2 regions of the Clostridium taeniosporum genome follow, and region 2 is predicted to be linked to the other one. Evidence: riboswitches for the same ligand, from Rfam matches in the RefSeq annotation. Region 2 holds a riboswitch; the other holds the start of a gene.
What was found. A riboswitch is a leader RNA that binds a small molecule or an ion and turns the genes downstream of it on or off. The one in region 2 is predicted to bind cyclic di-GMP.

Region 1 (8,173 bases), 200 kb from region 2:
TTTGATAAAAAAGAAATCAATACTGATTTATGGTGGAAAGATAGTTACGTATATGAAAGTACTAATATAATTAATGATGCAGAAAAAAGAGGAGAAGAACGTGGAAAAAGGGAGAAATCTTTAGAAATTGCAAATAGATTATTATTAATGGGACTAAAAGTAGAAGAAATTTCAGATGTTATAGGATTACCAGTTAATGAATTATATAATTTAAAAGCTTAATATACTTTTATGGATATATATGTTTTAAAATAACTTCGATATTTTAGTATAAAGCTCATGAACAGGAATTTTTAATTAAAGCATATATTAATAGAGATAGTTATTTTAAGCTAAGGGTTAAAAATTATTATCAAAAAGTGTTTGAGTATTATTTATAGATTTTAATTATGGGATAAATTTCATAATATATTACAAAGTACATAAATAAAAATTTTGAGTTTTAGAATAAACCTTGAATTATAACAAGGTTTATTTTTTTACCAACTATTGACTATAATGTTAATACTGTATATAATACAATATATACAGTATATATACTTTAAGGAGGAAATTTGATTGAAGATATTATTATCTAATAAGTCTGATTTACCTATTTATGAGCAGATAAAGACACAAATTAAGGAACAAATAATGTCTGGTAAAATTGCTGAAAATGAATTTTTACCTTCAATAAGACGATTGGCTAAAGATTTAGGTATAAGTGTTATTACAACAACTAGAGCATATTCAGATTTAGAAGAAGAAGGATTTATAGCAACTATTAGAGGAAAGGGGAGTTTTGTACTTCCTAAAGATAATGAAATGGTAAGAGAGCAGTATTTAAAACGAATAGAAGAAGCGTTTACTATAGCAATTGAAAATGCAGAATTAGCAAATGTTTCAAATGGTGAACTTATTCTCATTTTAGAAAATTTAATGGAGGACGATAAGTAATGAATGCACTTGAAATAAAAAATTTAAATAAAAAGTTTAAAGATTTTAGTTTAAAAGACATAAATTTAATTTTACCTAAGGGATATATATTAGGATATGTAGGTCAAAATGGAGCAGGAAAAACTACAACTATAAAACTTATTATGCAACAACTAAGAGCAGATAGTGGAGAAATAAGTGTATTTGGAAAGAAATATAAAGGAAATGAAATTATATTTAAAGATATGATTGGATTTATAGGTGATGAATGTTATTTTCCAAGTTGCTTTAAGATGAAAGATGTAATTAATACATTGAAAGATTTTTACTCATCATTTAATATAGACAAATTTAATCATTATATAGATTCATGGGAATTGCCAAAGGATAAAAAAATCAAAGATTTTTCAAAAGGTATGAAAATAAAGTTAACATTTGCTAGTATATTTGCAAGAAAAACTAGATTGCTTATATTAGATGAGCCAACAAGTGGACTTGATCCTGTTATTAGAAGTGAGATTTTAGATTTGTTACAAGAATATATAGAAGATGGAGAAAAGAGTGTATTATTTTCTACGCATATTATAAGTGACTTAGAAAAGATAGCTGATTATATATTTTTTATAAATAAAGGAAAGATGATGTTTAATGATACAAAGGATAGTATTTTAGAAAAATATTTAATAGTAAAGGGAGGAAAAGAGGATTTAACCTCTAATATAAAAGAAAAATTAGTAGGATATAAAGAATCAAATGTTGGATTCAAAGGATTGATATATGCTGAAGATAGGAAGTATTTAAATGATGAATTATTAATTGAAAAACCATCTATTGAGGAAATAATTATATTTTATATAAATAAAGGGAAGGAGTGTAAGTAATGAATGCTTTAAATTATTTAAAATTTGATTTTAGGATAATAAAAGGAAATTTGAAATATTACTCATTATTTTTAATAGCATTCTCTATATCTATGATTTTAGGACAAATAAGTGTTAATTCATTAAGTTACCTATTTTTTATTTTAGTGATTGTTGGAGTATTACCATTTAGTTCTGAGGGAAATCAAAAAAGTAAAGAAATGTATTATATGTTTCCATCTAAAGTATCAAGTATGGTAATGGGAAGATTTTTATATTTAATAGTATTAAATGTTAGTGTATGGATAATAGGAATTTTCACAATGTTTCATTTTTATAATGAAGGTTTAATTAATATGTATGAAATTATTATAATAGGTTTTACAGGAATAATTACTACCATTATAGGTATGATACAATATTGTGTTTATTATAAATTTGGAATAGAAAAAGGGAAAGCTATTTTAATGTTAGTATATATGATTCCAGCATTTTTTATATTTGCATTACCAGTTATATTAAGTAAAAAATCTATTCCTAATAATATATTAAATTTTATTATAGCTAACAAGGCTATAGTAGCGATTATATCTATAATTACAATAGTAATTGTAGGTGTAATATCATATTTAATATCATGCTCTATTTGTAAAAATAAGGATATATAACAATAATTATAAAATTAAGTTTAATTTAAGAAAATATTGATATATATATCAGAAAAATTGAGTTATAATATTATAATAAATACAATAAAATGTTAAATGGTATTAATATTTTATTATATTTTAAATAAAATCACTTAAAAGTAAATAATATGTTTATTTAAAAGGCAAGAATTTATTCGATTTTTAATATGTTTTATATTAAATTTAAGATATTATAAGTTGGATTAATTTAAAATATAAGTATAAATAGGGGGTAAAAAAATGAAATTAAAAAAGACATTATCAGTTGTTATGGCAGCTACTCTATCAATGTTTACAATTGCAGGATGTAGTAGTGATGCTATGAGTTATTCAAAGGAAGTTAATAATTTAGCTAAATGGGAGGCAGTAAGTTCACAATTTACAGGTGAAGTTAATGTTGAAGCCCAAGGAGAATCAAAAAAATTAACATTTACTGGAACAAGCTATAATAAAGGACAAGATCAAGTTTATGTAGATTTCAAATTTAATGATCCAAGTGGCGAAATTAATATTCCAGAATTAAAAGCATATATTGATAAAGGCGTAACTTATATGAATAAAAGTTATTATGTAGATACATTTACTGGTAATGGACAATCAGCACCAGAAGCTCTTGTTAATTTACCATATGAATATATAGCAATAGATTCAGGAATGGATATGAAAGCAATAACAGAAATAGCAAAATCACCAGATTATTTAGATAATTTAGGTAAAATGATTTTCGGAGATAGTAATATAGGATTACCTTTAGTTAAAAATGGAAGAGAATACTCTATTAACATGAATTCAGATGAAATGATTGATTTGTTTTCAAAAGCAGCAAAGGCAATGGCAAATAATTTAGATTCTAGTAATTCAGGATTAAATTTAGGATTTGATGCTGAAAAGATAAAAGAAATTCAAACAGCTATAAAAGATCCATCATTTGATACTACATTAAACCAAGCTAAGACTTTAATTCAAGGATCAACATTATCTACAAAAGCAACTTTTACAGATAATGATTATAAATCAGAAATGAATATTAATTTACAAGTAAAAGATATGGCAAAAGTAAATATAAAAATAAATGCTACAAGTGTTAAAGCAGAAGGAAAAGATATTGAAATTCCAGCTAGCAAAACTATTCTTAAACAAGATGAATTAATGAAATTAATGACTCCACAAGATGTAAATGATGATGCTACAGCAGCATAATAAAATAAATATGTATTATTAATATAGATAATATTTATGTTAGTATATTAAATAAGCCCATTTAAATTGATAAATTGTTCAGTTTAAATGGGTTTATTTTTATATCTTAAAATAAATCTAATATTAAAGTATAAATACAAACTTTGAATTTTAGTTTGAAATAAATTATTATATTTTTCAATAAATGGTTTGTATGAAATTATGCAATTGTTATAGATTTCATATAAGCTATCTAATATAATAAAAATTCGTATTCAAAAAACAAATGAAAAATTTAATTAAGATATTGTCTATATTTGATTTTATTAGAAAAAAATAAATTTAAATAGAATGTATTCTAATATTAGAAAATATTTGATATAATTTAGGAATAAAAGTTATTTTATTCTTCAGGAATTTATATTTTGTTAAATTTGTAGATAATTTAGATTATATTTTTGCTTAAAGATTAAGAAATAAAACCTAAAGAATAAAAAATAATCATATGTCACACCATTATTCCTGCACTAAGTTTGGAAAGGGTGCATGGCTAAAAAAATCGACGATCCACAGTCGTTTAGCGATTTTTTTATAATAATTTGATAGTGAAGTTGGAAACTGTGATTAGTTCTCTTAATTTGGGCACCTTGAGAGCTATGAGTTAGTGGTGCAACCCGCCAGCAATTAATTTTATTTAATTGGTGGTTTTTTTTATTTTTTAGGAAACTATATTTTTTAAAATCTGTGGATAACTTAGATTATATTTTTGCTAAAGGTTAAGAAATAAAATCTAAAGAATAAAAAATAATCATATGCCGCACCATTATTCCTACACTACGTTTGGAAAAGGTGCATGGCTAAAAAAATCGACGGCTCCACAGTCGCCTTGGCGATTTTTTTATTTTTTTAGAAGTATTTAAATTTTTAATATGTAATTAATGTAGTATGAACTATCAATTATTAATTAAAATATGGTGTATATATTTTGATTTTTGAGTGAAAGGATGATAAGAATTGGATTATTTATTAGTAATTATTATAGGACTAGTTATAGGAAGTTTTTTAAATGTATGCATTTATAGAATTCCTTTAGAACAATCAATTTGTTATCCACCATCACATTGTGGGAATTGTAATCATAAATTAAATTCTATAGATTTAGTACCGGTATTAAGTTATTTGTTTTTAAAAGGTAAGTGTAGATATTGTAATGAAGGAATTTCAATAAGATATCCATTAATAGAGATATTAAATGCTATTTTATATTTAATTATTTTTTGTAATTATGGATTAACTTTTGAATTTTTTAAATATACTTTATTAAGCTCATTATTAATCGTAATAGGAATGATAGATTATCAAACACAAGACATATATACATCAACAATAATGTTTGGAATAATTGTTGGAATAATATTTATGACATTAGATTTTTTTATTAATAAAGGCTCAATTTCAAATTATATTTTAGGAGCAATAATTGGATTTTTAGCATTAGCAATTATAGTAATTATAACAAAAGGAATGGGTATTGGTGATGCAGAAATCACTTTAGTTTGTGGTTTGTTTTTAGGAATTAAAGGAGTTATTTTCACTTTATTTTTAGGGATTATAATAGGAGGAATAGTAGCAATTATTATTTTGATATTGAAGCTTAAAAATGCAAAAGATGCAATGGCTTTTGGACCATGTTTGTCAATAGCTGCACTAATGTATATTTTATGGGGAGATAGCATAATTAATTTTTATTTAAACTTAGTTGGAATTATATAAGGCATATTAAAATAAATAACAAGTCAAAGACGTAAGAGATATTTTGTGAAATACAATGACTTAGGTTCTGATAATAGTTGTGCTACTAATAGATTTCAATGAAGAAGTAGTTTGCAAAATAAACTAGTATACTAACTAGTTATTCATTCGAATTTGCCTAAGATTATTAAAAATTTATTTATATTATATTAGATAAAATTAGAAAAGAGTGGTGAAGATTTTATGGCTATTGAAAAGAAAAGACTAGGTAATATTTTAGTTAATGCAGGAAAAATAAATAGTTATCAATTACAAGAGGCTTTAAAATCACAAAAAATTCTTGGAAAGAAATTAGGCGAAATATTAGTAGAAAGCAATATTATTACAGAAGAAGATATTTTAGAATCTGTTGAACAACAAACAGGTATAAAAAAAATAGATTTAAACACAATAACTTTTGATAAGAAAGCAATATCTATAATACCTAAGAATTTATGTAATAAATATTTATTGATACCATTTGGATTTGATAAGAATAAAATAAAAGTAGCTATGGCAGATCCACTTAATATTTTTGCAATAGATGATGTTGCAATATCAACAGGATTTGAAATAGAAACTTTCATATCTAAAAAGAATGATATAAAAAAGTTTATAGAAATATACTACAGTAGTCAACAAGTTAGTATAGCCGCTCAACAATTAGCTAAGGAAAGTTCTCAGTTAAAGAAAAAAAATTTTATAAACATAGAAGAAATAGATGATGTAAAAAATGCTCCTGTAGTGAAAATGGTTGAATATTTATTTAAAAATTCAATAGAAATGAATGCATCAGACATACATATAGAACCATTTGAAAATGAAATAAGAATCAGATATAGAATAGATGGACAACTTCAAACTGTAAATGTGTTAAATATAGATAGTTTAGCACCATTAATAACTAGAATAAAAATTCTTGCAGGATTAAATATAGCAGAGAAAAGGATACCTCAAGATGGAAGAATAATGACAACAATAGAGAATAAGGATGTAGATTTTAGAGTTTCAATATTACCTGTAGTATATGGAGAAAAAGTAGTTATAAGGATATTAAATACATCAAGCTACAATGTAAGTAAAGAACAATTAGGAATAAATGAAAGAAATCTAAAAAAAATAGATAGAATAATATCTAATCCATATGGAATAGTTTTAGTTACGGGACCAACAGGAAGTGGAAAATCAACAACGTTATATAGTATTTTAAATGAATTAAATTCTAATAATGTAAATATAGTTACAGTAGAAGACCCAGTTGAATATACTCTTAAAGGAGTTAATCAAGTTAATGTAAATACAAGGTCAGGCTTAACATTTGCAAATGGACTTAGAAGTATATTAAGGCAAGATCCAGATATAATTATGATAGGTGAAATCAGAGATAATGAAACTGCTGAAATAGCTATAAAAGCAGCTATTACAGGACATTTAGTATTAAGTACACTTCATACCAATAATGCACCTTCATCAATAATAAGGCTTATAGATATGGGTGTAAAACCATATTTAGTTTCTACTTCAATTGTAGGAATAATAGCTCAGCGGTTAGTGAGAAAGATATGTAATAAATGTAAGGTATCTTATGAAGCAAATAAATATGAAAAAGAGATATTAGGAGTAGATGCTTCTGAAAAATTAATTTTATATAAGGGTGATGGGTGTGGATATTGCAATAGTACAGGCTATTTAGGGAGAATTGGTGTATATGAAATTATGGAAATGACAAGGGAACATAGAGAAGCTATTAATGCTGGTGCAAATTTTGATATTTTAAGAGATATATCATTAAAAAATGGTATGACAACATTAGGAATAGAATGTATAGATTTAGTTATAAAAGGTATAACCACAATAACAGAGCTTGCAACAATAACACTTATAAAAGAATACTAAGGATATATAGATATTTAATTGAGAATTGATAGTTGAGAGTTGAGAGTTAAGAGTTAAGGAAAAAATTTTTGTAGAATTTAAAATATATATCTTTAGAGAGTCTTTAAGACTTTTAACTAAAACTTTTAATTCTACATTATTTAATTTTTAACTTGAAAAGTGTGGAACAAGTTAATTTTAAACTTTTTATATATTTATATTTGAATTAATTAATATCTTGATTGTAATTTTAGGGGGCATAGATAGAGTGGGGATTTATAAGTATAGAGCTATGAATACAGATAATGAAAAAATTGAAGGTACTCGTGAAGCTGATTCTAAGAATGAAGTTATAGAATTTATTTCATCTAATGGATATTATCCATTATTAGTAGAAGAAATAATCGAAAGTAAGAAGATACAATTTAAGATTAATAATAAAGTTAAGTTTAAAGATCTTTCAATATTTTGTAGGCAATTCTATACTATGTTAGATGCAGGAGTACCAATACTTACATGCTTAGAAATTTTAACCAATCAAGCTACTAATATAAAGCTTAAGGAAACTTTAAAAGAGGTTCAAGGAGATGTTGAAAAAGGAGGAATACTTTCTGATGCTATGAAAAAGCATAAGTCAGTTTTCCCTAATCTTTTAGTAAGTTTAATTGCAGCAGGAGAAGCAAGTGGTAGTTTAGATGTGATAATGCTTAGAATGTCTAATCATTATGAAAAAGAGAATAAAGTAAATAATAAAGTAAAAAATGCAATGATATATCCAATAATATTAGGATTAATAGCAATAGGTATAGTTATTTTTATATTAACTTATATTATGCCTATATTTACCGACATGTTTAGTGAAAA
Region 2 (8,173 bases):
CTATATTTACAATTAATTCAGTAGCTCCCTTAGTATGTTCTACTACTTCTTTCAATGAATGTGCTGTATTATCAGCTATAACTTTACCTTCATTTACAGATTCTATAGAATTCTTAATAAGTTCAGTTGTCTTCTTAACTGCTTGTGAACTTTGTTCTGCTAAAGTTCTTACTTCATCAGCAACAACTGCAAATCCTTTACCAGCTTCCCCTGCTCTAGCCGCTTCTATTGCTGCATTTAGGGCTAAAAGATTAGTTTGCTCAGCTATATCTGCTATTGTTTTAATTATATTTTGTATATTCTTAGATGAAACATCAATATTACTCATAGCATTTAACATATCATTCATCTTTTTATTACTATCTTCAATGTAAATAACTAATTGATTTACAATGTCATTGGTTCCATTTGCATGATTAGCTGTATCTTTTAATTGTTCATTAATATGCCTAATTGAATGTGTTAAATCATCAATTGAACTTGCTTGATCAGATGCACCTTGAGCTAATACTTGAGCCACTGAAGATACTTCTTGAGATCCACTAGAAACCTGTTGTGTTGCTTCTCTTATTTGACTAAATGCATTATTTAATGAAGATACTATTTTTATTAAAGATTCTTTTATACCTATAAAATCACCTTTATATTCACCATCTACCTCTATATTAATATTTCCTTTAGATATACTACTTAAAACAGCATCTATTTCAGAAATATAAGTCTTTAAATATTCAGCTGTATTATTTAATGCTTTAGCAACATTTCCAAATTCATCATCAGAATTAATATTTATATTTGCACTTAAATTACCTGCTGCTACTTCATCTGCAAATATACTTATATCAGTTAATGGTCTAAGCATATTACTTGAGAATTTATAGATTGCAAAAATAACTGCTATTATCATTAATATTGCTATTATTAACATTAAAATTAATAGTTTAGTACAAATTGAGAAAAGTTCACTTTCATATACTACATTCACTACTGTCCAATTAGATACAGGTACTTTATGATAAAAAGCTAATTTCTTTCCAGTTCCCATACCAAGTTTAACTATACCTTTATCTTGTGATTTTATAGCAGAAGATAACTTTAGCATTTCCTTATCTTCTAATGTATTTATATTTTCTTTCATAACATATTCTTGATTTGGATGTGATATAAATGTTCCATCATCTCCTATCAACATTCCATATCCTTTTTCACCATATTTTAAATCTTTTACTTTATTTTCTACTACTTCTATTACTAAACTAGATGCTACCCCTATTTTAGCCTCTCCCATTTCATCTTTCTTCCAAGCAATCATCATAACAACATTTCTTTTATATGCTTCAGAATATGTTGGATTTAAAATTAAATCGTAAGGGCCATTGTTATCAGAAAATTTTTTAAAAGTTTCTTCTATAGCTGCTTTAGCCCATGGAGAAGTTTTACACTCATCTGCCTTTACATTATAATATCTTGCTAAAAGCTTTTTTGAATTATCTATATTTTTCCATTCACTAGATGGAATTCCCTTCAAAATATGCAAAGCTGCATATTCATTAGGATATGTATTATTAACAAAAGTCCAACGTGATAAATTTAATTGATCTATAAGAGCTATAGATTCATCATTATTTTCTAAATTCAAATCTGGATTAATTTCTAAGATTTGATCTAATATAGGACTATAAGCCTTTTCCTTAACTTCTGAAAGTCTTGAATTTAACCAAATATCAATATTATTTACAGCCTCAGTTTCCTTTTCTGACATAAGATTAACTAATTCTTTTTCTATCATATTTTTTGCAGCACCATATGTTATTGATGTCAATAATAATAGCCCTAAAGCAACTATTGGTATAATTATTAACATTAATTTTGATTTTACAGATGCTTTTTTAAAATAAGCCTGAATCTTATTTATCATCATTACCCTCCTAATGATATTATTTTAATTTTATAAATTTAGTAAAATTTATCAAATGATACTGTAATAATATTTTAAAATATATATAATTCCACTAAAAATATCTATTTATTTTGAAAACTTTTATTATGAAGCCACACATGATTTAGTTCATGTTCATTATTACCAAACGTATTTCTTTCTCTAAATTCTTTTGCTGGTATACCTGCAACTACTGTATTTTCCTTAACATCCTTGTTTACTAAAGAACAAGCTGCAACTATACCTTGCTTTTCAATTTTCACACCTAAAAATATAGTCACATTACAATATATCTTAGCATAATCTTCTATTATAACTTGTCTATATTCTCTTGATAAATGACTATGTTCTTTATGAGAATGAGTTAATATAGTCACTCCTTCTCCTATACCAACAAAGTTTCCAATTTTAATTCCTCCTTTAGAATCTATAAAGGTTCCTCTGTTAATAAACACATCATCTCCAATTTCAATATTATCTGGTATATTAAATCGAACATTTTCTTCTGCTATGAAATTTTTTCCACAAGATTTAAATAATTTTTGTGCTAAAATTCTTCTATATGGAATTGCAAAATTTGCTATAAGACACATAGGAGATTTATCCAATAAATCCCATAAAAAATGAAGATATCTCTTTTCCTCTGATACACCACTTTCCGCATTTTTAGGAAGATAATCTTCATATAACTTTATTTCATCTAATATTTCTAATGGAATAGAGCACTTTAAAATCTCTAAAATTTTTATAACCCCATTCTTATCTACACCACTATTAATAATATTTTCCACTTCGCATAGTAACTTGTCTATTTTTTTCATGATCATTAATAATTATTAATTAAACTAATAATTATTTTCGCTCCCTTCTTACATTTAATTTTCTCTTTTTTGTAATATAAATAAAACTATATAAATTATAATTCGCATTTTTATTTGTAAAAAACGTATTGTTATAACTTGAGAATTACTTAATATTTACTTATTATTTTCTAATTAAATTTTAGATTTTAATATAAAAATATTTTTATCTAGAAATTTACAATAAAAAAATATCTATATAAAACATAGATACCAAAACCTTAAATTATATGTTTAAAATTATATATTTTGGTAACCTGACGATCATAGAAAAAATATCTTTCCTTTAGACTCATAAGCTTTGCGACCTTATTTTTCAATAAGTGTGCCATTATCATTTATATTTTACTAAACACTTTTATGATAACATTTAATACCTTATAATTCAATAAAATATTACACTATATAGCAATATTTCTTATCATTCCCCATATAACTTTATATTAAACTGTAATTTTTATTATCATTTTAATTATTTTATTTATTGTTCAATATTTAATATAATAAAACCTATGTATAATCTATTACTATATAAAAACAATAGGCTCTGTTTTAGAATAGTGTTTATATATTTAAAACAGAACCAAGTAATAAAATATACATAGGTTTATTTTGATTAAAAACATAATATTATATTTCCATATCACTATTTAATATTTTTTTAAATTCCATTAATGTTTTTGTTACTTTATTTTCATCTAATTGTTCATAATTTCTTATATATCCTGATGTATTAAGAGAAATATATAACTTTTTACTCATTTCAATCCAATTTTCAGGAATATAAACCCAAAGTATTTCTTCATAATTACAGCTTAAAAGAAAATGCTCCATCCCCCAAAATGAATATTCTTGTATATCATGTAGCTTATTGAATATCTTATAATCTTCTACTACTCTTAAATCTAACTTATATTCATATATATCAACATAAAAGAAATCAAATGTTTCTGAACTAGCTTTAAATGCATCTCCATGTATAATTGTAACTTTGTCATTTTCTCCAAAGTTTTTTTTATACAGTTCTATTACTTCTTCACTAATTTCATACACTATAACTTGCTCTACTTTATTCTTTTTTGCAATCTTATCTACTACATATCCAAGCCCAAGTCCTACAACTCCAACTTTTCCTTTGGCAAATTTTATTGCTTGATATGAACTCTCTATCTCTTTTGGTGTAAGTCTCATAAGACTTTTATTATCCCTTAATAATTGTATTATAGGCAAATCATATTCTATTGTATTTTCATACATATATCCTTGTAATTTTATTCCCTTACTATTTTCTTTTTTTATACAATAATGTCCAAGGCTATATTCATTTATAAAAGAATTATATTCTTGTACTTCTTTTATTATAAAATCTTTGCTATACGGTTTCATAAATTTTTCCCTTCTAAAAACTAATATAAAAACTATTATATAAATTATTATTAATAATATAAACTCTTTTAATACTTATTTTATACTTAAAATTATAAACTTTACCCTTAATACTTTAAAGAGATAAATACTGGTAAATTATATCATACTTTGCGCTTACAAACTATATTTTCATTGATTTATAATCTTTTTATTTTATATTTTATATGATATACTTAATTCATTAACATAATTGTTAATTATTTTAATTTAAGTAGGTGATTTATTTGAAAAACATTACTATAAGTGAAGAAGCTTATAATGAATTTAAAGGATTTTTAGATGAAAATAATATAACTGATTTTAATATTAGAATAAATTTTGCTGGTGCTTCATGTAGTGGTCCTATATTTAACATATCAGTATCTGAAGCTACTGATACTGATATTGTAGAAAAAATAAATGATATATCTTTCATCATGGAAAAAACTCTAATTGATGAATTTGGTGGATTTATAATACTTTCTACAAACGAAAATGAAGGTAGAGGTCTTACCTTAAAACCAGTTATAGCACCTGAAGGTGGCTGTGGTGGCTCATGTAGTGGATGTCACTAATAATTTTAAATAATACAACTACTTAATTTAAGTAGTTGTATTTATTTATATTAATTTATAATATCCGAAATATTAGAATTTTCAATATCACTTATATGCCATTGAATACTAGTATATTGTTGATTTATATCATATATTCCTTGTAACATATCAATCCAATACTTATTTTTAATAATTTCCTTTTCTCTATCTGATCCTGTTAAATTCGATAACCTATTTGAATTAAAATCTTCGAAGTAATTATATATTTTTTCTGATACTTTATTCATTGCAATAAAATCATTTAAATAATTTTCATTTAATATTAACTTTGGTTCTTTGTTTTTCATAGCTTGGTTTAATAAAATAAACATACACTCTCTTATTTTTGAATTTATATCATTAGGTATTATTTTTTTTATCTCTATTTTTTTAGAAAATATTGAAAAGCTATTAGATTTATACTCTGCATATTGTTCCCATAATTCTATTATATCATTTGAAATCATCTCATAATTTTTATATAACTTTAATAATTCATCATTTTTTATGCATCCCTGATCTATACTCATTTTAAGGATATCCATATTACTTTCATTTCTTTGCCTTAAATCTTCAATATTAAGTTCAGATTCTTTTCCAATTCTATATTTATAATTTCTAATATTAACATAACTAAAAATATTTATTATTAAACTTAAAGAAAATAATATTGTCATAATAATTGCATACTCTTTTAGTTTTAAATTTTTAATCACCTATTTCCTCCTTAATTGATTTTTATCTTGCCCAATCATGTATCACTGAATTAACCATACGTAATCCAAGATTCCCTTCAACCACTTCTTCTTTATCACTACGTATCCTTTTTATTATTCCATAATGATTTTTTAATGAAAATTCTTCTTCTCCAATTAATACCCATATTATTTTTTTATTCAACGGCTTTATACTTAATTCCTTTTCCCCTACACCATCTGTAAAATAAATTAATACTGAATTTCTTAAGTTATTATCTAATATATACTTAAATACAGGTGTAAAAGCAGTTGAACCATTATTTTCAGATCTTTTTTTAATATCCTTTTCACTTCTTAATTTATATACTCTTTTTATAGAATCATCACACTCTATTACAGTTATAGTATTATTTATTGTTTTACTAATCTCTAGTATTTCCACTAAAATTTTATGTAAAGTACTATCATTCATGCTTGCACTTATATCAATTGCAATTATTAATTCAGATTCTTTTTTAGGTAACCGTCCTCTTAAATCAACTCTATGTGGTTGTCGTCTATTTCTTCTTGTTATAGTTTTTTTATATCCATTTTTAATAGACGGCAATAGGTTCTTTAATACCTTTTGCCAAGGTATTTCTGCTTTCTCACTATATCCTAGAATTATTTTTTCAATATCATTTGGCATATTAGAGTCATCTATACTAATAGCTGTTTTCTTTGTTAAACTTTCTATATCTTCTAATGATACATCAATTTCTTCCCAAATATCATGAACATTTTCTAAATTCATTTCTTCTAATGAATCTTCTTTATCAACATTTTCATGTTTTTCTCTAAGTTTAATTGATTTATAAATATCTTCTGCATATTCTTCTGCACTTCTATCTTCTTTTAGATTTAAATTATATTCCATATTTATAGAATTAACTTTCTTACTCCATGGTGGTAAATTTTTTATATATTGATTTATTGAAATATCTAATGCTGTATTTATAGCTTTCTTACTTAATCTCTCTCTCATTTTCTTTTCTCTAGAAAAATGTGAATACATTATATGATATATTTCATGTTTAAATAATGCTGCCATTTCTTTTTTATTACATTGAAGAAATAAAATCGGGTTAAAATACATATTAAATCCACTTCTTTTAGGAATTGTAGCTATAGGATAATTTAAATCCATTCTTATTTTTCTTTTTACTCTTAACATAAATTGCCCAAAAAAAGAATCTTCACTTTCTAATAACTCTAAAATTACTTGTTCTACTAATTGGAAAAATTTCTTTTCATACATATTATCAAATTCATCAATTCTTTTTATATTATATGCCTTTTTTAAAAGTTCCTCTTTTGTATTATTAAAATCCATATAACTTCCTCCTATCAATTATATCTAAAATTATTTATTTAAGATACTTTAAAATAGATATTAATGTATTTAATTATAATAAAGTTTAATCTATTTAATAAATATATTAAAAAAACTCTCTATAAATTCATCTTTATTTAATAGTAATTTATATAATACATCTTTATGATCTTTTTTTATTTCTTTCATAATTCCAAGTCTTAGATCTCTAGGATATAAATCTAACACTTTAGAAAATAATATTAAATTCTTGTCAGAATGATTTTTTTCAACAAATAAAATAGCATTTTTAACTAATATATATAGTCTTGAATGATTTTCATCTTCTATCTTTTCCTTTAAATCAAAACTCAAAATATCATTTTCAAATAAATCTTCAACTTTAATAATAGGTTTTCTTATATGAAGTATAAAGTCCGCAAAATCATTACATATATTAGACCCAACATTTCCTCTTACTGTATTTAAAAATATGTTAAAATCATACTTATCTTTGTTTTTTAAATAAACCTCATATGCCTTAGAGATTCTATGCCAGCTTCTTGGTGTTGCTTTTATATTTTCTATTGAATTAGGTGTATGTAAATATTGTGGAAAGGTAGATATAAATTCTATAATATGTTCATGGATATTTCCATTTTTACTCATACCCCACTTTATCCATTCTTTTATATCCGATTGCATCTCTAACCAGACAAATCTATCTTCTTGAGCTGGGTCCATATCTACTACTTCATATTGACTATTAGAAAATCCATCAAACTTATTAGATGGATTCATCGCAGCAATAACTTTAACTTTGTCATCTAATACATATCCATTTATTTCTCTATTTAATATAAGATTCATAATCTCTTGTGAAACTGCATGATCACATCTATTTAATTCATCAATAAATAATATAACTCCATTTACATTATCTTTATTTAGTAAGTTTCTAACTTCAACTAGTTTATTATGGGTTGCATATATTACTTGTCCTTTTTCAGTTAATGGTAATCCTCCTATTTCTCCTTCTTTTAAAAGATTTGCATCTATAGTAACTAATGAATAATTATTATTTTTTGCTACGTCTTTTACTAATGATGTTTTTCCTATTCCACTTTCTCCAATTATTAATGGTACATCATTTGAATTTATAACTAAATCAACTGTTTTTAAAGTTTCTGTATAATTCAAAATATCATCTCCTTTATTTCTATATTTTATTAAATAAATTTGTTACTTGAATATATTATTAGAATAAAGTACCTTTACTACGCTTTTTAGTTAGAAATAGTTAATTAAAAGTTTTTGTTAAA

Region 1: it holds a riboswitch for cyclic di-GMP, as region 2 does, so the genes downstream of both, BGI42_RS13280 (prepilin peptidase) here and BGI42_RS12560 (acyltransferase) in region 2, are expected to answer to the same signal.

Annotation. Positions count from the first base shown of each region.
Region 1 is NZ_CP017253.2:2,940,403-2,948,575, reverse strand. It holds gene BGI42_RS13305 (hypothetical protein) at 1-222, shown strand, start outside; gene BGI42_RS13300 (GntR family transcriptional regulator) at 559-936, shown strand; gene BGI42_RS13295 (ABC transporter ATP-binding protein) at 936-1,796, shown strand; gene BGI42_RS13290 (ABC-2 transporter permease) at 1,796-2,443, shown strand; gene BGI42_RS13285 (hypothetical protein) at 2,705-3,664, shown strand; cyclic di-GMP riboswitch class II at 4,248-4,331, shown strand; gene BGI42_RS13280 (prepilin peptidase) at 4,658-5,416, shown strand; gene BGI42_RS13275 (GspE/PulE family protein) at 5,639-7,330, shown strand; gene BGI42_RS13270 (type II secretion system F family protein) at 7,602-8,173, shown strand, end outside.
Region 2 is NZ_CP017253.2:2,740,502-2,748,674, forward strand. It holds gene BGI42_RS12555 (methyl-accepting chemotaxis protein) at 1-1,918, opposite strand, end outside; gene BGI42_RS12560 (acyltransferase) at 2,023-2,760, opposite strand; cyclic di-GMP riboswitch class I at 3,048-3,139, opposite strand; gene BGI42_RS12565 (polyamine aminopropyltransferase) at 3,430-4,185, opposite strand; gene BGI42_RS12570 (HesB-like protein) at 4,452-4,781, shown strand; gene BGI42_RS12575 (hypothetical protein) at 4,832-5,518, opposite strand; gene BGI42_RS12580 (vWA domain-containing protein) at 5,541-6,872, opposite strand; gene BGI42_RS12585 (AAA family ATPase) at 6,963-8,051, opposite strand.